DNA from 3 places in the Rhizobium sp. TAL182 genome. Region 3 is predicted to be linked to each of the others. Evidence: predicted binding sites of a transcription regulator. Region 3 holds the regulator's gene; each other region holds the start of a gene.
The links. The regulator HrcA, encoded in region 3, represses chaperone genes, less so after heat shock. The targets are predictions, from matches to a motif close to GTTAGCACTCNCNNNNNGNGAGTGCTAAC.
Positions count from the first base shown of each region.

Region 1: groES (co-chaperone GroES) is a predicted target of HrcA. The motif match lies at 1,554-1,582, and genes of this name have one in related genera.
Region 2: Tal182_RS30505 (co-chaperone GroES) is a predicted target of HrcA. The motif match lies at 8,918-8,946, and genes of this name have one in related genera.

Region 1 is NZ_CP021024.1:863,997-874,622, forward strand. It holds gene groL (chaperonin GroEL) at 1-1,129, opposite strand, end outside; gene groES (co-chaperone GroES) at 1,200-1,496, opposite strand; gene Tal182_RS04310 (TIGR01459 family HAD-type hydrolase) at 1,840-2,688, shown strand; gene Tal182_RS04315 (bifunctional riboflavin kinase/FAD synthetase) at 2,703-3,686, shown strand; gene ileS (isoleucine--tRNA ligase) at 3,970-6,876, shown strand; gene Tal182_RS04330 (hypothetical protein) at 7,008-7,637, shown strand; gene Tal182_RS04340 (nucleoside deaminase) at 7,911-8,348, opposite strand; gene Tal182_RS04345 (pseudouridine synthase) at 8,439-10,376, shown strand; gene rsmD (16S rRNA (guanine(966)-N(2))-methyltransferase RsmD) at 10,357-10,626, shown strand, end outside.
Region 2 is NZ_CP021029.1:302,266-312,891, reverse strand. It holds gene Tal182_RS30550 (glyoxylate/hydroxypyruvate reductase A) at 1-834, opposite strand, end outside; gene argE (acetylornithine deacetylase) at 853-1,977, opposite strand; gene Tal182_RS30540 (GNAT family N-acetyltransferase) at 2,240-3,142, shown strand; gene Tal182_RS30535 (hypothetical protein) at 3,149-3,349, opposite strand; gene Tal182_RS30530 (hypothetical protein) at 3,511-3,822, opposite strand; gene Tal182_RS30525 (LysR family transcriptional regulator) at 4,138-5,043, shown strand; gene Tal182_RS30520 (HPP family protein) at 5,096-6,226, shown strand; gene Tal182_RS30515 (hypothetical protein) at 6,372-6,623, opposite strand; gene groL (chaperonin GroEL) at 6,681-8,309, opposite strand; gene Tal182_RS30505 (co-chaperone GroES) at 8,460-8,774, opposite strand; gene Tal182_RS30500 (hypothetical protein) at 9,128-9,418, shown strand; gene Tal182_RS30495 (hypothetical protein) at 9,526-9,882, shown strand; gene Tal182_RS30490 (four-helix bundle copper-binding protein) at 9,942-10,274, shown strand; gene Tal182_RS30485 (DUF2934 domain-containing protein) at 10,343-10,626, shown strand, end outside.
Region 3 is NZ_CP021024.1:397,337-407,962, reverse strand. It holds gene Tal182_RS02060 (Hsp20 family protein) at 1-14, opposite strand, end outside; gene Tal182_RS02055 (nucleoside hydrolase) at 295-1,239, shown strand; gene grpE (nucleotide exchange factor GrpE) at 1,278-1,913, opposite strand; gene hrcA (heat-inducible transcriptional repressor HrcA) at 2,025-3,113, opposite strand; gene rph (ribonuclease PH) at 3,240-3,959, shown strand; gene Tal182_RS02035 (VOC family protein) at 3,956-4,381, shown strand; gene rdgB (RdgB/HAM1 family non-canonical purine NTP pyrophosphatase) at 4,382-5,026, shown strand; gene hemW (radical SAM family heme chaperone HemW) at 5,036-6,238, shown strand; gene Tal182_RS02020 (saccharopine dehydrogenase C-terminal domain-containing protein) at 6,300-7,382, opposite strand; gene dnaA (chromosomal replication initiator protein DnaA) at 7,545-9,095, opposite strand; gene rpsT (30S ribosomal protein S20) at 9,933-10,211, opposite strand; gene Tal182_RS02005 (enoyl-CoA hydratase) at 10,403-10,626, opposite strand, start outside.

The DNA.
Region 1 (10,626 bases), 470 kb from region 3:
CAACGCCGCCGGCGAGCTTGGCAAGGCGTTCCTGCAGCTTTTCGCGGTCGTAGTCGGAGGTGGTTTCTTCGATCTGGGCCTTGATCTGGGCAACACGGCCTTCGATGTCGGACTTGGCGCCCGAACCGTCGACGATCGTGGTGTTTTCCTTGGAGATCGAAACCTTCTTCGCACGGCCGAGCATGTCGAGCGTGACGCTCTCGAGCTTGATGCCGAGGTCTTCGGAGATCACGGTGCCGCCCGTCAGGATGGCGATATCTTCGAGCATGGCCTTGCGGCGGTCGCCGAAGCCAGGCGCCTTGACGGCAGCGATCTTCAGGCCGCCGCGCAGCTTGTTGACGACGAGCGTTGCAAGGGCTTCGCCTTCGACGTCTTCAGCGATGATGAGGAGCGGCTTGCCGGTCTGGACGACGGCTTCGAGAACCGGGAGCATCGACTGCAGGTTCGAGAGCTTCTTCTCGTGGAGGAGAATGAAGACGTCTTCGAGGTCGGCGACCATCTTTTCCGGGTTGGTGACGAAGTAGGGGCTGAGGTAGCCGCGGTCGAACTGCATGCCTTCGACGACTTCGAGTTCGGTCTCGGCGGTCTTGGCTTCTTCAACCGTGATGACGCCTTCGTTGCCGACCTTCTGCATGGCTTCGGCAATGTCGAGGCCAACCTGGCGCTCGCCGTTTGCCGAGATCGTGCCGACCTGAGCGACTTCTTCCGAGGTGTTGATCTTCTTGGCCTTGGCCTGGAGATCCTTGACGACTTCGGCGACGGCGAGATCGATGCCGCGCTTCAGGTCCATCGGGTTCATGCCGGCGGCAACGGCCTTCGCGCCTTCGCGAACGATCGCCTGGGCAAGAACGGTTGCAGTGGTCGTGCCGTCGCCGGCGATGTCGTTGGTCTTCGAAGCAACTTCGCGGACCATCTGGGCGCCCATGTTTTCGAACTTGTCTTCGAGTTCGATTTCCTTGGCGACCGAAACACCGTCCTTGGTGATGCGCGGCGCGCCGAAGGACTTGTCGATGATGACGTTACGACCCTTCGGGCCGAGCGTGACCTTGACTGCGTCGGCGAGAATGTCGACGCCGCGCAGCATCTTTTCGCGCGCGGTGCGGCCAAACTTGATTTCTTTAGCTGCCATGTTTGTGACTCCTGAATTCGATTTGTTCGGGCAAAAGCCCGTCAGTCATTTCGGGAAAGCGGATCGGCAATCAGCCGATGATGCCCATGATGTCGGCTTCCTTCATGATCAGAAGGTCTTCGCCGTTGATCTTGACTTCGGTGCCGGACCACTTGCCGAACAGCACGCGGTCGCCAGCCTTGACGTCGAGAGCGACGACCTTGCCGGACTCGTCACGAGCGCCGGAACCGACGGCGACGATTTCGCCTTCCTGCGGCTTTTCCTTGGCGGTGTCGGGAATGATGATCCCGCCCTTGGTCTTCTCTTCGGACTCGACGCGACGAACGACGACGCGGTCGTGAAGCGGACGGAAATTGGTGCTTGCCATTGTCTAATCCCTCGATCGAATGACATTCGCGGACCGGAGCGGTCCACATGGATAAGTGTTAGCACTCCTCTAAGGTGAGTGCTAGCGCTCGAGCATTTAGGGATGGCTCCGAGAGGAGTCAATGAGAGCAATCACGAATTTTTGTGCCGGAATTGTGAAGAGGCGGCGAATTATCGGAGATTGCCGTTGAAATGTTCTCTAACCGTTGCGTTTGGCAACGTCGCCGGACCTTGCCGTCCGCTCTCACGGGATTGCCGGCGATCTTGTGTGTGAAGAAAATGCCTTGCCATCGCGTTGCGCCTTTGCAATGTCACCGGTGACTGAAGCAAATCGGGAAATCGGAATGGCCAGGCGGATAGAAAACTTCTCGCAGATATCAGCTCACTATGATGTGGTGCTCTGCGACGTCTGGGGCGTGGTTCACAACGGCGTCGATCCGTTTCCAAAGGCTGCAGCCGCCCTTCAAGCCGCGCGTGAGAGCGGCCTTGCCGTCGTCCTCATTACCAATTCGCCGCGCCTTTCCTGGCAGGTGGTCGAGCAGTTGCGCCATATCGGCGTTCCCGACGGCGCCTATGATCGAATAGTCACCTCGGGCGATGTCACCCGCGGGCTGATTTCTGAGGGGCCGAAGACGGTTTTTCTGCTTGGCCCCGAGCGCGACAAGGCGCTTCTCGAAGGCATTGGCGTCGAGCGTCGGCCGGCGGGCGAAGCGCAATCGCTTGTCTGCACCGGCTTTTTCGACGACGAGACTGAGAAGCCCGAGGATTACACCGACATGCTTCTGGATTTCCAGGCGCGCGATGTGCCGATGATCTGCGCCAATCCCGACCTCGTCGTCGAGCGCGGCCATCGCATCATCCCGTGCGCCGGCGCCATGGCCGCCTATTACGAGCAGCTCGGCGGCAAGACCCGCATCGCCGGCAAGCCGCACCGGCCGATCTACGAGGCGACGCTTGCGGCTGCCCGGGAGCTTCGCGGCGATTTCCCCACCGAGCGGGTGCTCGCGATCGGCGACGGCATGCCGACCGATGTACGCGGCGCCTTGAATTTCGGCCTCGACCTTCTCTACATCAGCGGCGGTATCCACGCCAAGGAATATACCCTGAACGGCGAGACCGACGAGGCGATCCTCAATGCCTATCTCGAACGGGAAAAGGCGGCGCCGAAATGGTGGATGCCGCGCCTTGCATGAAGAGAAGCCAGCCGATGACCGTCTTCCACCGCAATGAAACCCGGGAACCCTTGCCCGCCCATCTGAAGGGCGGGGTGATTGCCATCGGCAATTTCGACGGCGTCCATCGCGGCCATCAGTCGGTGCTGAACCGCGCGCTCGAGATCGCCAAGGCGCGCGGCATTCCTGCCCTGGTGCTGACCTTCGAACCGCATCCGCGCACGGTGTTCCGGCCGCAGGCGCCGGTCTTCCGCCTGACGCCCGCGCCGCTCAAGGCCCGCATCCTGGAAACGCTTGGTTTCAATGCGGTCATCGAATATCCCTTCGACTACGAATTTTCACAGCGCTCGGCCGACGATTTCATCCATTCGATCCTGAAGGATTGGCTCGGCGCCTCCGAAGTCGTCACGGGCTTCGATTTCCATTTCGGCCGCGGCCGCGAAGGCGGTCCTGCCTTCTTGATGAATGCCGGCCAGACCTATGGTTTCGGCGTCACCCTGATCGATGCCTTCCGCGACGAGAACGCCGACGTCGTCTCTTCGAGCCACATCCGGGCGCTGCTGAAGGACGGCAATGTCAGCGAAGCCGCGGGCATGCTGGGCTACCGCTATACGGCGGAGGCCGAGGTGATCGACGGCGAAAAACTCGGCCGCCAGCTCGGTTTTCCCACCGCCAACATGCGCCTGCCGCCCGAGGCCGAACTTGCCGCCGGCATCTACGCCGTCCGCTTCCGCCGCCAGGACGGAACGCTCCACGATGCGGTGGCCAGCTATGGCCGCCGGCCGACGGTGACGGAAAACGGCGCGCCGCTGCTTGAAACCTATCTCTTCGATTTCAGTGGCGATCTCTATGGCCAGCTCTGCGCCGTCTCGTTCTTCGGTTTTCTCCGACCCGAACTGAAATTCGATGGTCTCGATCCGCTGGTCGCCCAGATCAGACGCGACGAGGAAGAGGCGAGGGCGCTGCTGGCGGGTGTCGTGCCGCTCGGCGAACTCGATCAGAAACTTTGCTTTTCCTGAGGCCGTGATCAGCGCAGCGTCCTTCGAGCGCAAAAACTGCGGGCGCCGCGGCGATCGCATCGCAGAATTCTTCTCTTCCTTTTCCGGCGAAAAACGCCTATGAACCGGCCCGATGAGAAAATTTCGGCTGGCGATCAAGATACGAATTATCGGCCCGGCCTTCCGCGCGCGCTAAGCGGCCGGGAGGTCCGGGTTTTCGGCGCTTGGATACAAGCGCTTCCGTCACCAGCTTTTTCATACCCGTTGCGCCCCTTTCTGGGCCGCCAGAAACGATTGTCCCGATATGACCGACACAGCCGAAAAGATCGATTACTCGAAGACCCTCTATCTGCCTGAAACCGATTTCCCGATGCGCGCCGGTCTGCCGCAGAAGGAGCCGGAACTCGTTGCCCGCTGGCAGCAGATGGACCTCTACAAGAAACTGCGCGCCTCCGCCGCCGGCCGCGAGAAATTCGTCCTGCATGACGGCCCGCCCTATGCCAATGGCAACATCCACATCGGCCATGCGCTGAACAAGATCCTCAAGGACGTCATCAATCGCTCGTTCCAGATGCGCGGCTACGACGCCAACTACGTGCCCGGCTGGGATTGCCACGGCCTGCCGATCGAATGGAAGATCGAGGAGGAGAACTATCGCGCCAAGGGCAAGGCTAAGCCTGACCTGACCGAGCCGGCTGCAATGATCGAATTCCGCCGCGAGTGCCGCGCCTATGCCGAAAAGTGGATCAAGGTCCAGGGCGACGAGTTCCAGCGCCTCGGCATCGTCGGCGACTTCGAAAACCCCTACCTGACGATGAACTTTCATGCGGAAAGCCGCATCGCCGGCGAGCTCCTGAAGATCGCCGCAAGCGGCCAGCTCTACCGCGGCTCCAAGCCGATCATGTGGTCGGTGGTCGAGCGCACCGCGCTGGCCGAGGCCGAGGTCGAGTACCACGACTACGAGAGCGACACGATCTGGGTGAAATTCCCCGTCGCGAAAGGCCCCGATGGCGTCAACGATGCCTTCGTCGTCATCTGGACGACCACGCCATGGACGATCCCCGGCAACCGCGCGATCGCCTATTCCTCGCGTGTTGCGTACGGCCTCTACGAAGTCACGGCTGCCGAGAATGATTTTGGCCCGCGCCCGGGCGAGAAGCTGATCTTCGCCGACAAACTGGCGGAAGAGTCCTTCGCCAAGGCGAAGCTGCAGTACAGGCGCTTAGCCGATGTCACGGCTGCCGATCTCGCCGGCATGGCCTGCGCACATCCGCTCAAGGGCCTGGAAGGCGGTTACGAATTTGTCGTGCCGCTGCTCGAGGGCGACCATGTCACCGATGATGCCGGTACCGGTTTCGTGCACACCGCACCCAGCCACGGCCGCGAAGACTTTGACGTCTGGATGGCGCATGCCCGTGAGATCGAGGCGCGCGGCATCGAGACCAAAATCCCGTTCCCGGTCGACGACGGCGGCTTCTACACAGCTGATGCGCCGGGCCTCGAAGGCGCCCGCGTCATCGACGATAACGGCAAGAAGGGCGATGCCAACGACCGCGTCATCAAGGCGCTGATCGAATGCCGCGCGCTCTTTGCCCGCGGCCGCCTGAAGCACCAGTATCCGCATTCCTGGCGCTCGAAAAAGCCGGTGATCTTCCGCAACACGCCGCAGTGGTTCGTCTATATGGACAAGACACTGCCGGATGGAACGACGCTGCGCACCCGTGCGCTCGGCGCGATCGACGATACCCGTTTCGTGCCGGCTGCCGGCCAGAACCGCCTGCGCGCCATGATCGAGCAGCGCCCGGACTGGGTGCTTTCTCGTCAGCGCGCCTGGGGCGTGCCGATCTGCGTCTTCGTCGATGAGCATGGCGCCGTGCTGCAGGACGAGGCCGTCAACGCCCGCATCCTCGAGGCATTCGACGCCGAGGGCGCTGACGCCTGGTTTGCCGAAGGCGCCAAGGAACGCTTCCTCGGCAATGAGCATGACCCGGCCAAGTGGTCGCAGGTCATGGATATCCTCGACGTCTGGTTCGACTCGGGCTCGACGCACACCTTCACGCTGGAAGACCGCCCAGACCTGAAATGGCCGGCCGACCTTTATCTCGAGGGCTCCGACCAGCATCGCGGCTGGTTCCATTCCTCGCTGTTGGAATCTGCTGCCACCCGCGGCCGCGCGCCCTACGACGCCGTCCTCACCCATGGTTTCACCATGGACGAGAAGGGCGAGAAGATGTCGAAGTCGAAGGGCAACGTCACCGCCCCGCAGGAGGTGATGAAGGACGCCGGCGCCGACATTCTGCGCCTCTGGGTGATGACCTCGGACTATGCCGACGACCTGCGCGTCGGCAAGACGATCATCCAGACCAATGTCGATGCCTATCGCAAGCTGCGCAACACCATCCGCTGGATGCTCGGCACGCTTGCCCATGACAAGGGCGAGGAGATCGCGCTTGCCGATCTGCCCGAGCTGGAGCAGCTGATGCTGCATCGGCTGGCCGAGCTCGATCAGCTGGTGCGCGAAAACTACGACGCGTTCGACTTCAAGAAGATTGCCCGCGCATTGATCGACTTTGCCAATGTCGAGCTCTCGGCCTTCTACTTCGACGTTCGCAAGGATGCGCTCTATTGCGACGCGCCCTCCAGCCTTCGGCGTCGCTCGGCGCTCTATGTCATCCGCATGATCTTCGATTGCGTCGTGACCTGGCTTGCGCCGATGCTGCCCTTTACGACGGAAGAGGCATGGCTCTCGCGCAATCCCTCGGCCGTCTCGGTGCATCTGGAGCAGTTCGCTCCGGTCGCAAAGGAATGGCGCAACGATGCGCTGGCCGAAAAATGGAGGAAGATCCGCGCGATCCGCAGCGTCGTGACCGGCGCGCTTGAAATCGAGCGCAAGGACAAGCGCATCGGTTCCTCGCTCGAGGCGGCTCCGGTCGTGCATGTCGCCGACGCGGCGCTTCGCAAGGCGCTCGAGGGCCAGGATTTCAGCGAAGTCTGCATCACCTCTGGCATCACGATCAAGACGGACGCCGGCCCGGTCGACGCCTTCCGCCTGGCCGAGGTGCCCGATGTCGCCGTCGTGCCAAGGCTTGCCGAAGGCGTCAAATGCGCCCGTTCCTGGCGCATCACCACCGATGTCGGTTCCGATCCGGATTATCCCGACGTCTCGGCGCGCGACGCTGCCGCCTTGCGCGAACTCGGCATCCGCGGCTGAAGATATTTGCCGGGTGAATTGCCTTTGCGGCGTTCATCCGGTAAAAGCTGCCTGAAAATGGCCGGATTTTTGCGTCAGGGGGACGGTTGTCCGGTAGGGCGACGATTGCACCGGTGGCTGGAAGGGTTTTCATGTTCGCAACGCATTGGTTCCGTGTAGGCGCCTGCCTGTCTGTTGTCATGGCGGGATGCTCCCTTGTGTCCGGCTGCGCCAGCAGCCCGACCTACGGCACCGACAAGACCGCCATGGAGCAGCTGACCGACGATCTCGGCCAGTCCGTGTCGCTGACCGGACCGGAACCGAAGAACAAGGGCGTCAAATATACGCCGCGTCCGACACTGGTGCTGCCGGCTGAGGGCCAGCGCGAAACCCTCATCGCGCCGCAGCCGACGGTGGCCAACAAGGACAATCCGCAATGGCTTGAATCGCCGGAGGAGACGCGCGCCCGCCTCGTTTCCGAGGCTGACGCCAATTCGGACAATCCGAATTACCGCTCGCCGCTGGCGAGCTCCGCCATCGAAGGCGGCCGGCGCACGACCGAAGCCCAGACCCAGGCCTATCGCGAGGCCCGCGCCCTGCAGAAGGGCTCCTATGTCGATCAGCGCCGCTATATTTCCGATCCGCCGCCCGGCTACCGCACCGTCGACGACCCGGCAAAGCTCGACGACGTCGGCGAGCCCGAGCTCAAGAAGCAGAAGAAGCGCAAGAAGGATGCGGCGATCGCCAATTCCGGCAAGCAGTGGTGGAACTTCCTGCAGTAGCGGTCGTTCTCGCCACGCGGATTTGCCGCTCACCCTAACCCTCTCCCCGCTCGTGGGGCGAGGGGACGAGGCAAACGGAGCGTCAGGATTGAGGACGCCGGTGCGGCATATCCCCTTCGCCCCGTTTACGGGCAGAAGGTGGCGGCAGCCGGATGAGGGGCTTGTATCGGTGATCTCCTGCCGGGATATCTCAAGATTACATTGAATCTGTTGCTCATCAGCCGGACAGTGCCAGCGCGCGACCAATGATCACGGCATGCACGGACGCGGGGACTATGGCGCCTCTCTCCGTTCCGCAAAAAATCTCCGCAATATCTCGGCCGACTGGACCTCGTTGATGCCGGAATAGACCTCGGGTACGTGGTGGCAGGTCGGTTGCGCATAGAATCGCACGCCATTGTCGACGCCGCCGCCCTTCGGGTCCTCGGCGCCGTAGTAGAGCCTGCGGACACGCGCAAACGAGATGGCTGCCGCGCACATGGTGCAAGGCTCGAGCGTCACATAGAGATCGGCGCCGACAAGGCGTTCCTGCCCAAGCGCCTCGCAGGCGAGCCGGATTGCGGCGATTTCGGCGTGCGCGGTGACGTCTTTGAGCTCGCGCGTGCGATTTCCCGAGCGTGAAACGGCAATATCGTCGACAACGACGACCGCGCCGATCGGCACTTCGCCGCGTTCTCCGGCGGCGCGCGCTTCTTCAAGCGCCATCTCCATGAAACGATTTGTCTTCACGATCGCACGAATTTCCACTTAACCGCAGATGCGTGACCTGATAGACAGGCCCAAAAGGCAGGCAAACAGCAAATGACACCCAAAGACAAGCCAAAACGCCCGGGCGCAAAGCCCCTTTCACGGGATATCAGGCCGAAGGCCGGTCCGAAGGCGGGCGGCGCGAAGCCGGCGAAGGCCGCAGCCGCGCGTCCGGCGGCGGCCGAAGCCGACAGCGACACCAAGGCCGAACGCATTTCCAAGGTGATGGCGCGCGCAGGCGTCGCCTCCCGCCGCGACATCGAACGCATGATCATGGAAGGCCGTGTGACGCTGAACGGCACGGTTCTCGAAACCCCCGTCGTCAACGTCACGCTTGCCGACCGCATCGAGGTCGATGGCGTGCCGATCCGCGGCATAGAGCGCACCAGGCTCTGGCTCTATCACAAGCCGGCGGGTCTGGTGACCACCAATGCCGACCCGGAAGGCCGGCCGACCGTTTTCGACAATCTGCCGGAAGAACTGCCGCGCGTCATGTCGATCGGCCGGCTCGACATCAACACCGAAGGCCTGCTGCTGCTCACCAATGACGGCGGCCTCGCCCGCGCCCTCGAACTGCCGGCGACCGGTTGGCTGAGGCGCTACCGCGTCCGCGCCCATGGCGAGATCGATCAGGAAGCGCTCGACAAGCTCAAGGACGGCATCGCCGTCGACGGCGTGCTCTATGGATCGATCGAGGCGACGCTCGATCGCACCCAGGGCTCGAACGTCTGGATAACCATGGGCCTGCGCGAAGGCAAGAACCGCGAAATCAAGAACGTGCTCGGCGCTCTCGGCCTCGACGTCAACCGTCTGATCCGCATATCCTACGGCCCGTTCCAGCTCGGCGACTTGCCGGAAGGCCATGTCGTCGAGGTGCGCGGCCGCACGCTTCGCGACCAGCTCGGACCGCGCCTGATTGAGGAAGCCAAGGCGAATTTCGACGCGCCGATATACAATGCGCCCGCCGTTGCCGCCGAGGAAGAAGCTGAACCCGCAGCCCCGGAAAAGCGCGAACAGCGTCCACGCCGCGAGGAGGACAAGCGCGAACGGGCGCTGAGCCGCCTTGACACCAAGCGCGACGACCGTCGCGGTGGCGGGCGTCGAGATGACGACCGCCGCGATGGCGGCCGCTTCGACGACGACAAGCCGAAGCGTCCCCAACCGCTCGGCCAGCGCCGCAGCGCCAATGTCTGGATGGCGCCGGGCGCCCGACCGCTCGGCGAAAAGGCTGCGGCGAAAGCCGCCAAGAATGAGCAGACCGCGCGCCGGCGCGGCGAGCAGACGCCGGCAAAGGGCACCGGTTTCCACCATATCGAGGATCGCCCGCGCACGCAGATCAATCGCGTGCGCGAGGAGGACGGCGAATGGATCCGCTCGAGCGAGCAGCCCCACCGCAAGGATGAGGGCGAAGGCCGCGGCCGCAAGCGCTCGTTCGGGGATCGCCCAGCCCGCGAAGACCGCGGTTATGGCGACCGCCCGGCGCGTGGCGAAGGCCGTGCGGAGCGTTCGCGTGGCGACCGGCCTTTCGGCGACAAGCCGCGCGGCGACCGCAGGCCGCGTGCCGATGGTGATGAGCGTCCTCGCGCCGCCAGAGCCTCCACCGGCGAGGGCCGTTCTGAGCGTCCGCGCAGCGACCGTCCCTTTGGCGATCGTCCTTCGCGTGGCGACCGACCTTTCGCCGGCAAGCCGCGTGGCGATCGAAAGCCGCGCGAGGAGGGTGACGAGCGCCCGCGGACAGCCAGAAGCTTTGCCGGCGAGGGGCGCTCCGAGCGTCCACGCGGCGAACGGTCGTTCGGGGACAAGGCCCCGGGCGAGAAGCCGCGCGGCAAGAGCTTCGGCGCCAAGCCCGGTGGGGCCAAGAATTTTTCCGGCAAGCCGAAGAGTGGCAAGCCGGGCGGTGACAGGCCGGGCGGTGACAAGCCCGCGGGCGGTCCGTCCAGAGGTGGTGCGAGAGGGAAGGGAATGACGCGCGGTGCGGATCGTCGGCGGTGAGTTTCGCGGACGGCCTCTCGCCGTGCCAAAATCCAACGACATCCGGCCGACTGCCGACCGGACGCGCGAGAGCCTGTTCAATATATTGAGCCACGCCTATCCGGAATGCGTCGACGGCACCCGGATCCTCGATCTTTTTGCCGGAACCGGCGCCGTTGGCCTGGAAGCCGTGTCGCGCGGCTGTCGCCACGCGCTCTTCGTCGAGAACAGCGTCGAGGGCAGGGCGCTGCTCTGGGAAAATATCGATGCG
Region 2 (10,626 bases), on a different replicon from region 3:
TTCGGCTTGGGTGACGCTGGCAATATGCGGCGTCAGCAGGATTTTCGGATGATTCCAGAAGGCGTGGCCCGATGGCAGCGGCTCGGGATCGGTGACATCGACGACAGCGCCGGAGAGATGGCCGGCGTCGAGCGCACCGACGAGCGCCTGATGATCGAGTTGAGCGCCGCGACCGACATGAACGAGTGCGGCCCCAGCGGGAAGCCTGGCAAAGAGCTCGGCATTCAGGAAGCCGCGCGTCTCCTCGGTCAGCGGCAGCATGCAGACGAGAATATCGGTGGTGGCAAGCAGGGTACCGAGTCCCTCGCCGCCACTGAGGCACCGGACGCCGTCGATCGCACGCGGAGTGCGGCTCCAGCCGGACAGCGTAAAACCGAAGGGGCGCAAACTCTCAAGCACCGCGCTTCCCAGCATGCCAAGCCCGAGCACGCCGATGCGGCGTTTTGCGGCCTGAACGGGTGCGAGCGGCTGCCAGATCCCGCGGCGCTGCTGGCCGAGATAGGCCGGCAGATCGCGATGGAGAGCGAGCACAGCGAGCGTCACATATTCCTGCATCATTCTGACGATGCCGTCTTCGACCATGCGCACCACCTTGACCTGCGCAGGCACGGCATCGATGCGAAACTGATCGATGCCGGCGCCGATCGAAAACAGGATTTCAAGATTATCGTAACGGGCGAGATCATCCGGCACGGTCCAGGTGATGAGGTAACGCACAGCCTCCGGTTCGACCGATGCCGGATCCATGGCGAAGGCTATGTCGGGCAGTTCGCGCGCGAAGGCCTCGGCGAATATGGCGCCGCGCTTCGCATCGGAATTGAAGAGAAAGGTCATGGCAACGCTCCTTGATCGTCAGGCGGTGCAACGTCGGGCGAGTGCCTCGATCATGCCCTGGCAGGCCAGGAGTTCGCTCGCGAGGATGAATTCGTCCGGTCGGTGAGCACGGGCGATATCGCCTGGGCCGCAGATGATCGCATCGATGCCGGCGCGCTGGAAAAGGCCGGCCTCGGTGCCGTAGCTGACGGCGGCGAGCGGCTCGATACCTGTGAGTTCTTCAAGCAAGTGCGCAAGTGGCGCATCGGCGGTAAGCGACAGCGCCGGATAGGCGCTAAGTTCGCGCCATTCCGACTGAAAGCCACGTTGCGGCAGCGCGTCGGCCATCGTTCGCAGCGGCGCCAGCAGCGTGGCCGGGTCGATTCCGGAAATCGCCCTGGCCTCGAACTCGGCCTCGCAGCTCTCGGGAATAATGTTGACCGCCTGGCCGCCCTTTAGCGTGCCGACCTGGAGCGAGGAATAGGGCGGTTCGAACCCAGGATCGAACGGACCCTGCGCCAGCCGTTCGGCTTCGGCGCTGGCGCAAGCCAAGACCTCGGTCATGGCATGGATTGCATTTAGTCCCTGGTCGGGGCGCGAGGAATGGCCGGATCGGCCTCTGACCGTCAGCCGGGCGGCCGCCTTGCCCTTGTGGGCGCGGATCGCCCGCATGCCGCTCGGCTCGCCGATAATCGCGCCGAGCGGAGGTTCACAGAGCTCAGGCAGGCGGGCGATCATGTGCGGGACCCCGCGGCAGCCTGCCTCCTCATCGTAGGAAAAAGCGAAGTGGATGGGTCGGCGGAGTTGTGCCGCCGCGAGTGCCGGGACGGCGGCAAGCACGACGGCGAGAAAGCCCTTCATGTCCGTGGTTCCGCGACCGTAGAGGCGGTCCGTTTCGGCGCGGAGACGGAACGGATCGCTGCTCCACCCGCCTTCCGTGGCAGGAACGACGTCCATATGGCCGGAGAGGATGTAGCCCGGCGTCTCCCTTGGACCGATCGTTACAAAGAGGTTCGACCGGTCGCCCTCGGGGCCGGCAATCTCCGTGGCGACAATACCGTGCCTTTGCAGGTAATGCCTGATCCACCCAACGATCTCACCGTTCGGCGTGCCGACGACCGAGGGAAAGCCGACCAACCTTTCGAGGATTTCAATTGCCTGCATGAGCTTCCTCGCATCGCGGGATATAGAATTGCACCGGCCCACTCGCGGTCAACGGCACGGGCGGCGGTCGGGATCTGGTCAATGACTGTAGGGACCCGCCCAGGCTTTATTTGCCGAAACTGCATCGGATTTGGACGATTGTTGTGTTTGCACGGGCTTCGCCAGTGAATTGTATCGCGCGATCCGTCCTAATCTCGACGAAGGAACTTCCGGGCGCAGCTTTCCCTATGGGGTGGCCGGACAACACCGCAGGAGGGCGGGAGTGAGTGCACTGACATCCGAATCCAGGTTGGTCGATAGTTTCGAGACGCGCATAACCGGGATCGACAGTGTCGACCTCGACAAACTGCATACGCTTTCGATGTCCGTCGCTTGGCCGCATCGCCGTGAAGACTGGCAATTCCTGCGCGAATTCGGCCAGGGCATTGCGGCCATCGATGAAATCGGGCGCATCCTCGGCTCCGCGATGTGGTTTCCCTATGATGACCGGTTCGCCACAATCGGTATGGTCATCACCTCGCCGCGCCTGCAGGCCAATGGCGCCGGGCAGTGGTTGATGGGCCACGCGCTCGACCAGGTCGCCGGACGAAATCTTGGGCTGAACGCGACGCGGGCGGCGCGACGCCTTTATCTGTCCTTGAATTTTGTTCGTGAGGCGCCTGTCTTTCAATGCCAGGGCGAAGCGATAGCGCCACCGGATGTGGAGTTGCCGGCCGGTGCTGCAATACGGCCCGTGGAAGCTGAAGATCTGGAGGCGATCGCGGAACTGGATCGCGTGGCCTTCGGCACGGACCGCACGCCACTTCTGGCTCGGCTCATGACAAATTCGAAGGGTGTCCTGCTGGTCCGCGGCGGCCGGATCGAGGCCTTCTCGCTTTGCCGAAGGTTCGGGCGCGGACATGTCGTCGGCCCGGTGGTGGCGGTCAGTGACGCAGACGCAATTGCGGTCGTCCATCCGCATGCGCTTGAGCATGCGGGGTCATTCCTGCGCCTCGATACGCGCGAGAAAGTCGGGATATTTGCCGATTTTCTCTCCCGCTGTGGCCTTGCTGTCTTTGACTTCGTGACAACCATGTCGCTGGGCGACCCTTGGCTTCCAAGTCCGGGAGGTCAGGTCGGGCATCGGCCGAAAACCTATGCGCTCGTCAGCCAGGCGCTCGGCTGACGGGAATTAGGCGCCGGGATAAATGGGCATGGCGGCCGAAGCCTTGATACGTTCGGCTTCGGGTCGGAAGGAACGATATTGCCACAGGCCTTCCGCCGTTTCCCGCCGGTATACGGTCTCGAGCCAGAACACCGTGTCATCGATCGGCAGGACAGGATGCCAGGCATACCACTCCGACCAGATCCTCTCTCGCCGATCGATATTCATCGCCCCTCTCCCCATTCTTGAAGCGATCCGCTTCGAAAAATATTCAGCAGGAGAGAACTATATTACGAAATTATTCTGTCGCGAAGATCGTTTTTGGCGCCGCGCGAAGTTGCTCAGCCAATTGTCTCACCGCCGCTTGCGCGGACAAGACGGCCGGATACTCAGCCAATCGAACGTAGCGCGAGATAGGCGGCCAGGCTAACGGCAGAAAGGGCGATGGTCAGCCTGGGTCGGGCGTCGTCGAACATTGCCGCCAGCATAAGGCAGAGCATCAGCACGACGGATTTGGCCCAGAGATTTTGGTCGGAGATGGTGAAGGCGACTGCCGCCAGAAAGACGGCGCTTGCGACGACCGTCACTGGAGCGGATTTCTCGGCGAGATCGCCGCCGGAAAAATACGGCAGAAGAAAACGCCGCATGCTGAGGCCTGAAGCGACGCTCAGAAGAAGGCAGGTCAAGACTAGGTGCAGCATATGGTCGGCGCCGGTCGCTCTACAGATCAGCATAGAGACGCAATCCCCATGCCAGCCGCAAAACGCCCGGTCGCCGGGACGATGCAGCGGTTTGCGTGGCTATTTCGGTGGCGTCTCGATCTTTTTTTCGGCAATCACTTGGCTGTCTGGCCTGCGGATGGCGCCGACATTTTTAATGAGAAGGTCGAGCCCGGGAGCCTTCACGCACGGCCCTGATTCCGGTTTTTCGCCTATGTCTAAACCCGCTTGAGCTCGGGTGATGATTTTTATATAGAGAACAATGACTCGCTTTAATTCCGGAAAAGAGATTTTTCATTGGACCTTTCGTCAATCGAGATATTCCTCGCCGTTGCCAGCGATCGTAGCGTTACCAAGGCCGCAAAGGCAGTCGGGCGGGTGCCGTCGAACGTGACGACGCGCATCCAGCAACTGGAGGAGGACCTTGGCACTTGCCTGTTCAGCCGTGACGGCAAGAAGATGACGCTGACACGGGAGGGCGAAACCTTTCTCGTCTATGCCAACCGACTTGTGGCGCTGGCGCTCGAAGCGCGTCAGGCCGTGCGGCCTCTCGCTCCATCGGGAACATTGCGGGTCGGCACGATGGAGAGCACGGCGGCAAGCCGGCTGCCGGCGGCGTTGACGCAATTCAACCAGATGTGGCCCGATGTGTCGCTGCATCTGACGATGGGCGCGTCTCGCGATCTCGCCCGCGACGTTCTGGCCGATGCGCTGGATTGCGCGCTGATTGCCCGCCCACCAAAGACGATGCGCGAGGAGGATCTGGATTTCGATGCCGTACTCAAGGCGCTGGAGATGGAGACGGTCTTCGTCGAAGAATTGTTGATCGTGCTGCCATCCGGCCATCCCGCCATCAAATCCGCGGCCGACCTGCGTGTCGGATCCCTGGCAGCTTTGGAACCTGGCTGCACCTATCGCCGGATTGCCGAAAACTGGGCGCGAAAATCGAGGGACCTGCCGACGAGCGAGCTCGGCTCCTACCATGCGATCCTGGCGAGCGTTGCGACCGGGAATACGGCGGGCGTGATGCCAAGGTCCGTTCTCGATCTCATGCACTGGCCGACTGCCGTTCAGACCCATCAGCTCGGGCCGGTCGAAACGCTGCTGGTTTACCGCAAGGACGATTGCCCCAGCGCCTTCAGTGCCTTCCATGAGGTGCTTGGCGCAACCAAAGGCAGAGATGTCAGGCTAGCGGCGAACTAGCTCCTGCCTCTCCTCCTTCACCCCTCAGATTATCCTCATCATTGGTCTTCGCATGCAGTTTCCCGTTTCACCGAAAGTGGGGCCGAGCCGTATCGGCCGCTTTCGCCTGTTTTCGCCGATCCTGGCCGGCGCGACGTTAAGAGAACGATTGATCGCCTGTTTCGGCGCGTTGCTGGGCATCGGTCTCACCGGTGTCATCAGCGGCTATCTGTTCGGCCAGGGGCCGCATCTTCCGCTGATCGTCGCGCCGATGGGGGCATCGGCGGTGCTGCTTTTCGCGGTGCCGGCAAGTCCGCTGGCGCAGCCGTGGGCGATCATCGGCGGCAACACAATTTCCGCCCTGATGGGCATCATTGCCGCCTATTTCATTCGTGATCCGATCATCGCCACGGGCGTCGGCGTTTCGCTGGCCATCGGCGCAATGTCGTTCACGCGATGCCTTCACCCGCCGGGAGGGGCTGCGGCACTGACCGCGGTGCTCGGCGGTCCTGTCGTCGCCGGTTGGGGGTTCCTCTTTCCCTTCGTGCCGGTCGCTTTGAACTCCTGCATTCTCGTCGGGCTCGGGCTGCTGTTCCACAAGCTTTCCAGACGGAACTATCCACACGTCGTTCCGAAGCCGGCGGAGAACACCCACCAGACGATCGATCCGCCATCCGCCGCGCGGGTGGGCTTTCGCGAGGAGGATGTCGATGCCGCCCTCGAGGCGCTCGACGAAACCTTTGATATCGATCGGGCAGACCTCGGAAGATTGCTGCAGCAGGTCGAACTGCAGGCAGCCATCCGATCAAACGACAAGATCAGCTGCGCCGATATCATGTCGCGTGACGTGATCGCCATCGGCGAGACCTCCGAGCCGGACGCCGCGCGACATCTTCTTTTGAAGCATAATATCCGCACCCTGCCGGTGAAGGATCCGGAAGGCCGCCTGGTCGGCACTGTCGGCTTGCGTGAATTGTTTGGGGGCGGCGATACAATTGCCCACGCGATCTCCAAACCGGCAGTGGCGAGAGCTTCAGATGCTGCCCTGTCGCTGCTGCCTGTTCTGACGGACGGGCGCACCCATGCCGTCATCATTGTCGACGACGACCACCGGATCCTCGGCCTGATATCGCAGACCGACCTTTTGAGCGCCGTGGCGCGGCTGCTGCCGAACGACGGCGACACGATCGCTGCCGTGGCGTGAAACGTGCGGAGTGGCTCGGATTGCCGCTGGCCCATCACGGCCGCCGAGGGCGACATGCCTTCGTCGTCAGCCCTTCCGATATGATCTCGGCTATGATCTGAAACGGATGCGGGACGCGCTCGTCATCGATTTCGTGCCGGCGCCGTCACTGAGCAATCGGTGGGCCTCCGTCCGTGTCAAACAGGCCGCGGGCCGCCTGGACCATCGACTGCAGATGATTGGGATCGCGCACGCCCTGTCGGTAGAGCTCGATGATGATGCTCGCCATTCGTTCGGCTTCGTCGCTGTCTCTTGCCACTGCGTAATCGGCGCTGAGCTTGTCGAAGACGTGTTGGCAGGTTTCGAGATCGCGGGAGTCCAGCGGCACCTGCGATCGGTTTAGGATCGTTTGAACCATCTTCATTCCCTCGGAAAAGGCCCGCCCGGGGTGCCCAGGCGAGCCTACGACCCTGTCTTAAAAGTCCATACCGGCGCCGGCCGGCATGGCCGGAGGAGCATCCTTCTTCGGCTTCTCGGCGATCATCGCTTCCGTCGTCACCAGCAGACCGGCGATGGAGGATGCGTCCTGCAGCGCGGTGCGAACGACCTTGGCCGGATCGATGACGCCCTGCGCGTAGAGATCGCCGAATTCGCCGGTCTGAGCGTTCCAGCCATAGGAAAATTCGCTCTTCTCGCGCAGCTTGCCGACGACGACCGAGCCTTCGGCGCCGGCGTTTTCGGCGATCTGGCGAGCCGGGGCCTCGAGCGCACGGCGGACGATTTCGACGCCGACCCGCTGGTCGTCATTGGCGGTCTTGATATTGTCGAGCGCCTTGACCGCGCGCAGCAGCGCCACGCCGCCACCGGGCAGGATGCCTTCCTCGACCGCCGCCCTTGTTGCATGCAGCGCGTCGTCGACGCGATCCTTCTTCTCCTTCACCTCGACCTCCGTCGAGCCGCCGACGCGGATGACGGCTACACCGCCGGCGAGCTTGGCAAGACGTTCCTGCAGCTTCTCGCGATCGTAGTCGGAGGTGGTCTCTTCGATCTGGGCCTTGATCTGGGCGATGCGGCCCGAAATCTCCTCCTTCGAACCGACGCCGTCGATGATGGTGGTGTTTTCCTTCTCGACCGTGATCTTCTTTGCCCGGCCGAGCATATTGAGCGTCACATTCTCAAGCTTGATGCCAAGATCTTCGGAGATGACGGTGCCGGCGGTGAGGATGGCGATGTCTTCCAACATGGCCTTGCGGCGGTCGCCGAAGCCAGGGGCCTTGACGGCAGCGATCTTGAGGCCGCCGCGCAGCTTGTTGACGACGAGTGTTGCCAGCGCTTCGCCTTCGACGTCTTCAGCGATAATGAGGAGCGGCTTGCCGGACTGAACGACGGCTTCGAGGATCGGCAGCATCGACTGCAGGTTCGACAGCTTCTTCTCGTGAATGAGGATATAGGGATCCTCGAATTCGACCCGCATCTTGTCGGCATTGGTAACGAAATAGGGGCTCAAATAGCCGCGGTCGAACTGCATGCCTTCGACGACTTCGAGTTCGGTTTCGGCGGTCTTGGCTTCTTCAACGGTGATGACACCGTCATTGCCGACCTTTTGCACGGCCTCCGCCAGGAAGCGGCCGATTTCGGCATCGCCGTTGGCGGAGATCGTTCCGACTTGGGCAATTTCGGCATTATTGGATATCTTGCGGGCGTTGGCCTTCAGTTCTTCGATGATAGCGCTGACGGCGAGGTCGATGCCGCGCTTCAGGTCCATCGGGTTCATGCCTGACGTCACGGCCTTGGCGCCCTCCTTGACGATCGCCTGGGCAAGAACGGTTGCGGTCGTGGTGCCGTCGCCGGCGATGTCGCTGGTCTTCGAAGCGACTTCGCGGACCATCTGCGCGCCCATGTTCTCGAACTTGTCTTCGAGCTCGACTTCCTTGGCGACCGAGACGCCGTCCTTGGTGATGCGTGGCGCGCCGAACGACTTGTCGATGACGACGTTACGGCCTTTTGGTCCGAGGGTCACTTTCACGGCATTCGCCAGGATATCGACGCCACGCAGCATTTTTTCGCGGGCTTCGACGCTGAATTTGACTTCTTTAGCAGCCATGTCCTCACTCCTTCATCGGCAGCTAGCGCATGTCGCCAAGTGTACAGCGGTTTTGCGAGAACGACATGCGTTGAAATTAAGATCTGAAGCGCGAGAAGCGAATCTCAGAGATCGCAACGCGCTTTAGCGTTGACTTCCGACGTGATGGACTCAGGCGGCCTCTTTCCGCTCGCCCTGAGCTTCGATGATACCCATCACATCGCTTTCCTTCATGATCAGCAGGTCCTCGCCGCCGATCTTGATCTCCGTGCCGGACCACTTGCCGAACAGGATGCGATCGCCGACCTTGACGTCCAGCGCCTCGATCTGGCCGGCATCGTTGCGGGCGCCGGGACCGACGGCGATGACCTCGCCTTCCTGCGGCTTTTCCTTGGCGGTGTCGGGAATGATGATGCCGCCCTTGGTCTTTTCCTCGGAAGCGACGCGGCGGACGAGAATGCGGTCATGAAGCGGTCGGAACGACATGTCTTCCTCCATAGACAAACAATGACGACGGTGTTGGCGCTCGCCGGACCGGATTGACCAGGTCCGGACGAGCGCAAAGTCGCGTGCCTTGCGCGAATGATCTGGTTCGAGCGTTTTTCGATTTCAAGAGGAGCAGGAGAAAAATTAGCACTCTCTATCGACGACTGCTAATAGCTCTCCCGGGAACAGAAGGCCGGCTCCGGCGTTCGGCATAATGACGATGGTCGTTCCCTCGTCTCGAAGGCGAGTTCAAACTGCACATGGCTTGAATCCGGATGTCGGCGTTCCTAGCTCTCAGGCGATCGAGGCTCGATGAGCTCGATCACCGTCCCACGTCTTTAGGAGTGAGTGACATGGAAGAGAAGACCAATATAATCAAAGACCTCAGTATCGAGGAACGCGAGGAGATCTTCGTCGATATCGCTCGCACGCTCGAGGATACGGCGCGTGAGGCTCTTGTCGAAGGCAATACGCACTTCGCCGTGCTCTCCAACAACATGGCCGAAGCAATTCGCGTCAATGCCGACGAACTCGCCCGCGACGATCCCGAGAATGCCGAGCGCGTTTTGCTCCAGGCAACCGCGATGATCACGCAGTTCGAGGCCGTGCACCCCTATCGCATGGTGAGCATGGCCGTTCACTGATTGCCGGCAGCACGGCCTGGCTCGACCGCCCGCTCGAATCAGTCGCCAGTATGCGGAACTCTCGCGGCCGGCGGAGGTTATTGGATCACAGCATCGAAAGGTGATCCATGACCACTTCCCCAACCAACATGTCACCCGAGAGTGGAACCGACGACGCGCGGTCCTTCGACACGCCGCAAGCCGAGGCCGATCGCCAGGCGGCATCGGAGGCCGCCCGGCGCAACGTCCGTTCGACGCTGGATCGCGATGGGGGCAATGAGACCCCAAGCCTGAAACTGGCGAAGGAGTATCTGAGCCTGGGTGGGCGCCGCCGGTCCAAGATCGATGACAACATTACCAATGTTCGCCAATGGGATGAGGATCCCCCGGCGGCCGAACGCTTCTGGAAAGAGCGGGTGGAAACGCTTTCAAAGGATGAGCGCAAGCAGGTGGAGGATTTTCTTCCCACCATCAACACGCCCTGAAAGACAACCGGCGGCTCGTTGTCGCACGATGTGTCCGAACGCTCCGAAGGAGGAAGAGCATGCATAAGATCAATCCGGCAATGCAGGAATGCATCGACAATTGCCTGCGCTGCTATAGCGTTTGTCTTCGCACGGCCATGAACCACTGCCTCGAGGCAGGTGGAAAACATACCGAACCCGCGCATTTCAGATTGATGATGGCTTGCGCCGAAATCTGCCGCACCTCGGCGCATTTCATGCTGATCGGCACGGGTCACCACAAACATACCTGCCGTGAATGTGCCGAGATCTGCACGGAATGCGCGGCCGACTGCGAAGGAGTGGGCGATATGCAGGAATGTGTGGATGCGTGCCGAAGCTGCGCGGAAAGCTGCCGGGCGATGGCGGCCTAGGGCGCGATCGTTCAGGCGGGCCGGAGCCAAGCGCGAGCTGGAAGGTCAGGTCGAAACTGGAGAAGATCATGGCCATAGACAAACACGAGCAGATACGGCGGCGCGCCTATGAAATCTGGGAAGCCGAAGGCCGCCCTGAAGGTTCGGACCTGCGCCATTGGATGCAAGCTTGCGACGAGCTGGCCGGCGAAGACGAGCACGAGACGCTGCAAGACATGCTCGATCAAGACGACAGAGATGATGCGGCCTTGCTTCAAGGGGCCGGGGAAAGCGGTGATCTCGATCCGCCGCGCGCCGGCCTTGCTCAAGTTGCTGGCGCGACGACGCCCGATATCGAGATAACAACGGGGGA
Region 3 (10,626 bases):
GTAATGCGGCTCATCTCTTTTCAAGTCCTTGATGCAAGCGACCATCCCGGACCTAAAAGTGCAGCATCCGGATGCCGCTAATATGGGGGCATGATCACGGCGCTGCAAGGCGCGCCGATCCTCCGCGATTTAAACATCTGTCAATTTCGAACGGCGGCGCCTGCCTCCTTGCTTGACAAAGGACCTGCTGCCTCGCATCAAAACATGCCCGCGCGGAATGTGCCGATTTGTGACGGGAAATGAAGAGATGGTGTCTGCCGGGACAAGCGGCATGGTGAGAACGGGATGATTGAAATGGCAAGCGCGAGAAAGATCATCATCGACACCGATCCCGGCCAGGATGACGCGGCCGCCATCATGCTGGCTTTCGGCAGCCCCGATGAGCTCGAGCTGCTGGGGATCACGACGGTCGCCGGCAACGTGCCGCTGTCATTCACCAGCCGCAACGCGCGCATCGTCTGCGAGCTCTGCGGCCGCACGGATGTGAAGGTTTTCGCCGGCGCCGACAAGCCGATCGCCCGCAAGCTGGTGACGGCAGAACATGTCCACGGCAAGACCGGCCTCGACGGCCCAGTTCTCGATGAACCGACTATGGCGCTGCAGCCCGGCCATTCCGTCGATTTCATCATCGAGACGCTGCGTCGCGAGCCGGAAGGCGCGGTGACGCTCTGCACGCTCGGGCCGCTCACCAATATCGGCATGGCCTTTGAGAAGGCGCCCGACATCATCCCCCGCATCCGCGAACTGGTGATGATGGGCGGTGGCTTTTTCGAGGGCGGCAATATTACGCCGGCCGCCGAATTCAACATCTATGTCGATCCCGAGGCGGCCGACATCGTTTTCCGCTCGGGCGTTCCGATCGTGATGATGCCGCTCGACGTGACGCACCAGCTGCTGACCCGCAAGGACCGGGTCAAGCGCATGGCCGAGATCGGCACGGCGCCGGCAAAGGCCATGGTCGAAATGTTGGAATTCTTCGAGCGCTTCGACATCGAAAAATACGGTTCCGACGGCGGGCCGCTGCACGACCCAACGGTTGTCGCCTATCTGCTGAAACCAGAGCTTTTTCAGGGCCGCGACTGCAATGTCGAAATCGAGGTCCAGTCCGAACTCACCGTCGGGATGACTGTCGTCGACTGGTGGCATGTGACCGAGCGCAAGCGCAATGCCAAGGTCATGCGCACCGTCGATGCGGACGGCTTCTTCGATCTGCTGATCGAACGCTTCGCCCGCATCTGAATTTTCTTCCTTCTCCGAGGCGGAGAAGGAAAACGACCTCAGGCGTCCTTCTCGTCGAAGACGGAATTGATTTCGGCCTCGACCGGCTTCGGGCCCCCCTTGGCAACGCCGACCATGGCCGGGCGCAGGACGCGTTCGCCGATGGTGAAGCCGGCCTGCACGACCTGGACGACGGTATTGTTCGGCACTTCGGAGTTCGGCACCTCGAACATCGCCTGATGGAAATTCGGATCGAATTTCTGGCCAACCGGCTCCAGCTTGCGAACGCCGTGGCGCTCCAGCGCCGAGAGCATCGAGCGCTCGGTCATCTCCACACCTTCGATCAGCGTGGTGAGGCCGGCATCGGCCGTGGCCTTGGTCTCCGGAGAGATGGCGTCCAGCGCCCGGCGCAAATTGTCCGAGACGGCGAGCATGTCCCGGGCGAAACCGGCGACGGAATAGGATTTCGCATCCTTGACCTCGCGCTCGGTGCGGCGGCGCAGATTATCCATCTCGGCGGCAAGGCGCAGATAGCGGTCACGCAGCTCGGCATTCTCGGCCTTCAGGAGGTCGAGCGGATCCGGCTGGTTTGCCTCCTCCTGCCCGACAGTGGCAGTCTCGACGTTGACGGCAGCGTCGGCTGCGGCGTTGGCCGCAGTTGCGTCAGGTCCGTTTTTCGTCGTTTCATCGGTCATGACGGTCTCCGGTTGGTATTTTCAGATGCGCCCGATATCGAGGTTTGACCGGAAAAAATCAAGTCTGCGTGACGAAGAAGCGAAAATTCCGCGGCTTCGTCAGTGATGACATCAAAGCGGATTGCGCGACAGGCGGGAGACGAGCTGGGCGGTATAATCCACCATCGGCACGATACGGGAATAATTGAGCCGCGTCGGGCCGATGACGCCAACGGCGCCGACGATCCGGTCGTCGTCGTCGCGATAGGGCGCGACGATGAGCGACGAGCCGGACAGCGAGAAGAGCTTGTTTTCCGAGCCGATGAAGATGCGCACGCCCGAACCGCTTTCGGCGAGGTTGAGAAGCTCGATCAGGCTGTCCTTCTTTTCGAGATCGTCGAACAGCATGCGCAGCCGGTCGAGATCTTCGGCGCCGGCGAGGCCTTCGAGCAGGTTGGCGCGGCCGCGGATGATCAGCTGAGCAGGCTTTCCCTCGTCCGGGCTGCCGGCCCAGACGGCGATGCCGCGCTCGACAAGATCGCGCGAGAGCGCATCGAGTTCGTGACGGACATCATCCTTCAGCCGGCTTAACTGTTTGCGCAGCTCCGGCAGCGTCTGGCCGGACATGTGCGCGTTGAGGAAATTCGCCGCCTCCGTCAGCTGCGAGGAGGTGACGCCCGCCGGCAGTTCGATGATGCGGTTTTCCACCTGGTCATGATCGCCGACGAGCACAGCGAGCGCCTTTGTCGGTTCAAGCCGGATGAACTCGACATGTTTCAGCACCGGATCGCTTTTCGAGGTGATGACGAGACCGGCCCCGCGCGAGATGCCCGAAAGCATGCGGCTCGCTTCGTTCATCATCGATTCCACCGGATTGCCGCCGCTTTCGGCCCGCACCTGGCGATCGATATTGGCGCGCTCCTCGGCGGAGAGATCGCCGATCTGCATGAATGCATCGACGAAGAAGCGCAGCCCGATCTGGGTCGGCAGCCGGCCGGCGCTGACATGCGGGGAATAGATGAGACCGAGCTCTTCGAGATCGCTCATGACGTTGCGCACCGAGGCCGGCGACAGCGACATCGGCAGCAGGCGCGACAGATTGCGCGAGCCGAGCGGCTCGCCGCTTTCGAGATAACCTTCGACGATGCGGCGAAAAATTTCCCTGGAGCGCTCGTCCAGTGCAGCAACGGCATCCGAAACCGACGTCGACCTGATGCCCATGAACCTTTTCAAACCCGCGCTGATGATGCTCCCGAAAATATAGTCAAACTCGCACCCGTGGCAAAAGGGAATTTGCAAATGGGCGCCGCCAATCGTAGAAGCGGTCAACAACTCCAGGAGATGAGAATGCGGCCTTCAGGCAGAAAAACCGACCAGATGCGCAAGGTCTCGTTCGAGCGCAATTTTTCCAAGCATGCGGAAGGCTCCTGCCTGGTGAAATTCGGCGATACGCACGTGCTTTGCACCGCAAGCCTCGAGGAAAAGACGCCGCCATGGCTGCGCAACACCGGCAAGGGCTGGGTGACGGCCGAATACGGCATGCTGCCGCGGGCGACCGGCGAGCGCATGAAGCGCGAGGCCGCCGCCGGCAAGCAGGGCGGCCGCACCCAGGAAATCCAACGGCTGATCGGCCGGTCGCTGCGCGCCGTCGTCGACCTGCAGGCGCTCGGCGAAAAGCAGATCACGCTCGATTGCGACGTCATCCAGGCCGATGGCGGCACACGGACGGCCTCCATCACCGGCGGCTGGATCGCGCTTTACGACTGCCTGAAATGGATGGAAAGCCGCAACATGATCAAGGTCGACCGGGTCCTGAAGGATCACGTCGCAGCCATCTCCTGCGGCGTTTTCGCCAGCCAGCCGGTCATCGACCTCGATTATCTCGAGGATTCCTCGGCCGAGACCGATGCGAACTTCGTCATGACCGGCGCCGGCGGCATCGTCGAGATCCAGGGAACTGCCGAAGGCACGCCGTTCAGCGAAGAGGAATTCAGCTCGCTGATGCGGCTTGCCAAGAACGGCATCGGCGAACTCGTCGCCCTGCAGAAAGAGGCGATTGCGGGATGAACGCCATGCTGGAAGGCATGTTGGAAACGGCGCTCTATGCGCGCGATCTCGATCAGGCCGAGACGTTCTACGAGGGCGTTCTCGGGCTTGAAAAGATCACCCGCGCCGGCAACCGTCATGTCTTCTTCCGCTGTGGGCCAGGCGTTCTGCTCATCTTCAACCCCGAGGAAACGATAAAGCCGCCGGCACCCGACGCGCTGCAGGTGCCGCCACACGGCATGACCGGGCAAGGCCATGCCTGTTTCCGGGTATCTAGCCGCAACATAGATGCGATGGCCGAACAGCTGAAAGCAGCTGGCGTTGCGATCGAATCCGAGGTGCATTGGCCAAATGGCGGCCGCTCGATCTATTTCCGCGACCCTGCCGGCAACAGCCTGGAATGCGCGGAGGCTAAAATCTGGGGCATCGAACAGGATATTTGAATGCGCAAGCTCGAAACCAAAACCATCGTCGTCGCCAGCCACAATGCCGGCAAGATCCGCGAGATACAGGAGTTGATCGGACCGCTCGGCTTCACCGCCAAATCGGCCGCCGAACTGAATTTCGTCGAACCTGACGAAACCGGCACGAGCTTCGAGGAGAATGCGACGATCAAGGCGGTCGCCTCGGCCCATGCCGCCGGCATGCCGGCGCTTTCGGATGATTCCGGCCTGGTGGTCGACGCGCTCGGCGGCGATCCCGGCGTCTACACCGCCAACTGGGCGGAAAGGGCAGACGGCACGCGCGACTTCGACATGGCGATGGCCAAGGTGGAAAAGGCGCTGCAGGACGCCGGCGCTACGACGCCGGAACAGCGCGGGGCGCGTTTCGTCAGCGTGCTCTGCCTTGCCTGGCCGGACGGGCATACCGAGCTTTTCCGCGGCGAGGTGGAAGGCCATGTCGTCTGGCCGCCGCGCGGCACCCAAGGCTTCGGCTATGATCCGGTTTTCCAGCCCGAGGGTTATGCCGTCACCTTCGGAGAAATGAGCGGCGAGGAGAAACACGGCTGGAATGTCGGCAAGCCGCAGGCGCTGTCGCATCGGGCCCGTGCCTTCAAACTTTTCGTCGAAACCTGCCTGGAGGCATAAGATCTGTTCGTGGGCAATTTCGATACGCCAAGCCTCTCGCGCGACGCCGCGCTGCTGCCCGATACCGGCGAGCCCGGCTTCGGCGTCTATGTGCATTGGCCCTTCTGCGCGGCGAAGTGCCCCTACTGCGACTTCAACAGTCATGTGCGCCATCAGCCGGTGGATCAGGAGCGCTTTGCATCAGCCTTTCTGAAGGAGATGGCGGCAGTCCGGGCGATGAGCGGTCCGAAGACGGTGACAAGCATCTTCCTCGGCGGCGGCACGCCGTCGCTGATGAAGCCGGAGACGGTCGATGCCATTCTCGACGGCATCGCGCGGCACTGGCATGTGCCCGCCGGCATTGAAATCACCATGGAAGCCAACCCGTCGAGCGTCGAGGCTGAACGGTTTCGCGGCTACCGGGCGGCCGGCATCAACCGCGTCTCGCTCGGCGTGCAGGCGCTTGATGATCGCGATCTGAAATTCCTCGGCCGGCTGCATGACGTCGCCGACGCCCTGAGGGCGATCCGGCTGGCGCGCGAGATCTTCCCGCGCATGTCCTTCGACCTCATCTATGCCCGGCCGGACCAGACGGTCGAGGAATGGGAGAAGGAACTTAAGGAAGCGATCTCCTATGCCGTCGACCATCTGTCGCTCTATCAGCTGACCATCGAGGAAGGCACGCCCTTCTTCGGTCTGCACAAATCAGGCAAGCTGATCGTGCCGGACGGCGAGCAATCGGCCCTGCTCTACGAGGCGACGCAGGAGATCACGGCGCGTGAGGGCATGCCCGCCTACGAGGTCTCCAATCATGCCCGGCCGGGTGCCGAAAGCCGACATAATCTGACCTATTGGCGTTACGGCGATTATGCCGGCATCGGTCCGGGCGCGCACGGCCGGCTGACGCATGGGCATGAGAAGCTTGCGACGGCGACCGAGCGCAAGCCGGAAGCTTGGCTCGAGATGGTCGAGCGCGACGGCCACGGTATTCTCGACCAGGAGCGGCTCGGTTTCGAGGAACAGTCGGACGAACTGCTGCTGATGGGACTGCGGCTGAGGGAAGGCGTCGATCTCGCCCGCTGGCAGCAGCTTTCGGGCCGTGAGCTCGACCCGAAGCGCGAGGAATTCCTGCTCGAACACAAATTCGTCGAGCGGATCGGCAATTCGCGCCTGCGCTGCACGCCATCGGGCATGCTGATCCTCGATTCCGTCGTTGCCGATCTCGCCTGCTGACATCCAACGAGGTTGATCCGGGCGCGGCAGCGACATCGCCGTCCGCGCCGGAAAACATGTCTCAGCCGTGGCTGGTCGCGCCCGCCTTGAACAGGCTACCGGTCGGCGTCTTCAGGAACGTCTCCAGCGGAATGTGCTCCTGGTGCAGGAAGCCCGTCGCCGGCAGGAGGCCGTCGCGGACCATCTCGATGACGGCGACAACGGAGGCCGAGGTCGTCCAGGCAATTGCCGTGCGGCGCGCGCCGGCAATCTCGATCGGATAATAGGCGCGCACGAATTCCTTGCGGCGCAGGCTGCCATTCTCCGTTCCCTCGGCCGCGACATGGACATAGACGACATCGTCTTCGACAGGCGGCTTGGCATTGGTCAGGATCTCGCCGGCGAGTTTGCGCTTGTCGCGCATCAGGAGCTCATGGAAGAAGAAGTTCATCAGCTCCATATGGCCGGGATAACGCATGGTCTTGTAGTCGAGATTGTCGATCTTGCCGAGCATGGTGTCGCACATGGTGCCGAGGCCGCCCGAGGTCGTGAAGGCTTCGAGCTTGACGCCGCCGACATAGACCGTCTCATGCCATTCCATCGGCGAGACCAACTTGCGCACACCGCCCTCGATGACCTCGCAATCGTTCAGATATTCGTTGACGACGCCCTCCGGCGACCAGTTGAAGGCATAACCGAGAAGGCCTGTGGGATGCTGCGGCAGGGCGCCGACGCGCATGCGGATCGAGCGGCAGCGCTCGAAGCCGTCGGCAAGGCTTGCGCCGACGATGCCGACGAAACCCGGCGCCAGTCCGCATTGCGGCGCCATCAGGCCGCGGGCGGTCTTCGACAGTTCGATGATGAAATTGGTGGTCGGAACGTCTTCGGTCAGATCGAAATAGTGGATGCCGGCAAGATGGGCGGCGCGGGCCAGTTCGATATTGAGGTGGTAGGGAAGGCAGGAGAGTACCGCCTCGACGGAGGAGAGCAGTTCGCCAATCACCTGAGCGTCGGAAATATCGCCGGTGCGGCACTTGAACGGGACCTCACCCAGCGGCAATTGCGCGTCGACACCGATGACCTCGAAGCCGCCTTCATGCAACAGCGTCGCCGCCAGCCGTCCGACCTTGCCCAGGCCGAGAACGGCAACCTTTTTAAAACTCATGCATATCCTCCCACGCGCCCGCTTCGGCGCTTTCGTTTTTATCCGATGCGCGTCGCTCCAAATCGGACATGCACGGATGGCCGGAGGTATAGAATAAAAAGCTTATAAAGGAAAACGGCCGAAATCGCTCCCGGCCGTCGAATTCCCTCGAAAATCCACCAATTATTCGTTGATCAGCCGCTTCAGCAGCTCGATTTCGTGCGAAAGCTTGGTGTCTCCTGATATCAGCTCTTCGATCTTGCGCACGGCGTGCAGCACGGTCGTGTGATCACGCCCGCCGAAACGGCGGCCGATCTCGGGGAAGGAGCGCGGCGTCAGCGTCTTCGACAGATACATGGCGATCTGGCGCGGCTTGACGATGACGCGGGTGCGGCGGTTGGAGACCAGTTCCTGGCGCGAGACGTTGTAGTGCCTGGCGACGATGCGCTGGATGTCTTCGATGCGCACGCGGCGCGGCTCGCCCGAACCGACGAGATGGGCGAGCAATTCGTCGACGCGCTCGATCGACAGGTTCGGCTCGAAGGAGCGGCGGAAGATCAGCTGGTTAAAGGCGCCTTCGAGTTCGCGTCCGCTGGCCGTGATGTTGCGGGCGACATGCTGCAGCAGATCTGCCGGAATTTCGAGCGACGGATCCTCAAGCCGGGCCGCGGCCAGACGCCGCTTGAGGATTTCGAGGCGCATTTCGTAATCCGGCGCGTCGAGTTCGATCGCAACGCCGCCCTGCAGGCGCGAGCGGACGCGCGGATCGAGAGACTCCAGCTCCCATGGCGCGCGGTCGGCGGCGACGACGACCTGCTTGGCGCTGTCGAGCAGCATATTCAGGAGATGGCAGAATTCATGCTGGATCATCTTGCCCTGCAGGAACTGCATGTCGTCGATGATCAGGAGATCGATGTTGCGCAATGAATCCTTCAGCGTCAGCGCGTCGTTGTCGCGGATCGCCGTGGCGAAGCGCCACATGAAATATTCGGCCGTCAGATAAACAACGCGCAGGGCCCGCGGGTTCTGCACCGCCGCATTGGCGATCGCCTGCAGCAGGTGGGTCTTGCCGAGCCCGACCGTCGAATGGACGAAGAGCGGATTGAAACGTACGGCGCCGGAGCCGACCTCCGCAATCGTCTTGGCAGCCGCAAGCGCGACGCGGTTCGAGCTGCCTTCCACGAAGGTATCGAAGGTGAAGCGGCTGTCGAGCGGCGAGCCGAACAGCGGTGTGCCGAGGCTTGCGGGTCTTGCGGAGGCAACGGCCGAAACCGCCTGCTGGACGGCCTGGCCAGCCGGCTGGGCGCTCGGCGGACGGCGCATCTGCGCGGGAGCAGCGGGCTCAGGCTGGACCACCTCGTCGGCGGCCTTCATGCCGCTGCGCGTTGCCGTGCGCACGAGGATTTCGATCTTCATGATTTCCGGATCTTCGGCCTGGAACAGACCGGTGATAAGGTCGAGATAACGATTGTTGATCCACGACTTCAGGAAGGTCGTGGGAACCGAAAGGCGAACAACGCTCTTCGATACTGAATGCAGCTTCAACCTGGCAAACCAGCTGGCATAGACGTCAGGACCGACCTGGGCCTTCAAGCGCGCGCTGACGCGCTCAAACAAAATGCTCTGCTTCATTTCCGCCTTTGCTTCCCCCACTTCCTGGCGAATGGAGCCGAACGCCTGCGGTGCCGCATCCCCATTGTCGAGCCCGCCCGCCATCATCGTATTCATCTGCATAACGCCGCCTTTCAATTCCACCGGGCGGCCTCCGCTAAACAGCCGCCCGATCATTCCCCGCTTTGACGGGCTGGCGGCATCCTCATGAAGCCACTCGCCTGCCGGTTCACTCAAACACGGCACGGAAGCTCGTTGCAGGTACCGCATTCATGCGGCGCCTTCATCGGCTTTCGGTGCCAGGCTTGTCGGTCAATCCTCGTTTTCGGCCGACCAGCCCGAACGCAATATTACTATCCCTATCCAGCATCCTCACGTTAAACGTGTGGTTGCCATAGGCACAAAACATCCCTGCCCGTAACAGCCACGTTACGGCCCAAATCCGTCAAGTGCTTGAAAAAACGGAAGCGCAAGGCTCCGTAACAGATGGCACAAACGTATCGCCCTGCCGACGTGGCAGTTAAGACCGAACTCTGCAGGTGATGTCCGCGCCCTCTGTTGGACGCCATTTAGGCAGGATCAAATGGCAAGATCAACGATGAATTTTACGCAAAATTAAGATGCGACCATTGACTCCGGCCGCCCTTTTCGGGCGTCACACCAGCGTCAAAAAAGAATCGCAGTTGAATCAAAGAGATTCCCCGTTCGGGCTATTTTGACACGCAAAGAAAGAAAAAAAATAAAAATCTGCTTGACTCGCCCGTGATCCGCAAAGGTTTGGCCAGAGTCGCGCAATGGGAAAGCATCCTTGCGCAAGCCATTGTTTTTAAACGACTTTTCCTGTCATGGCGCTGACACGAAACAGTCGTGAGATTCACCATGCAGAGGTCGTTCGGCAGAATCGAAAAAGCCCGGTAAAATTACCGGGCTAATCATAACGAGGAGGTCGTTAATGGATTATTACGCGGTCGTGGAGACCGACAGAGCCTTCACACGAGCGGCCAGGCGAGAGACCTTGCGCGATGCCGTGTTGGAGTGCAGCACGCCCTTGCTGGCGGCGCGGGCGAGTTCCGGCTGAGCGGCCAGGAAAGCTGCCTTCGCCTTGTCGGCGTCACCGGATGCGATGGCCTCTTCGACCTGGCGAACGAAAGTACGAACGCGCGAGCGACGAGCCTTATTGACGTCGGTACGGCGGGCGATCTTGCGGGTCGCTTTTTTCGCCGAAGTTGTATTGGCCATGGATGCCTCTCTCAAGAATTCGAACAAACTCCGCCATTACCGCGGGCCCTGCGGCCACCAAATCCAGCAATACGGGAGCAATCGCGGAAAACCAGAGCGGCTTTCCGAACCGTGGGCGGGCATATAACCCTAAAGCCGGCCCACGTCAACGCGGATTTTCAAGCTTTCCGGCGGCAAGCGCCGAAAAGCATTCAACGGTGCTTAAAGGCAGGTTTGCGCTTCTCGATGAAGGCGGTCATGCCTTCTTTCTGATCGTCCGTGGCAAAGAGACTATGAAACAGGCGGCGTTCGAACCGCAACCCTTCCTCCAGCGTCGTCTCAAAGGCGCGGTTGACCGCCTCCTTGGCCATCATGACCGAGGGCTGCGAAAGCGAGGCGATCTTTTCGGCCGCGGCCAAAGCCTCGTCGATGAGGC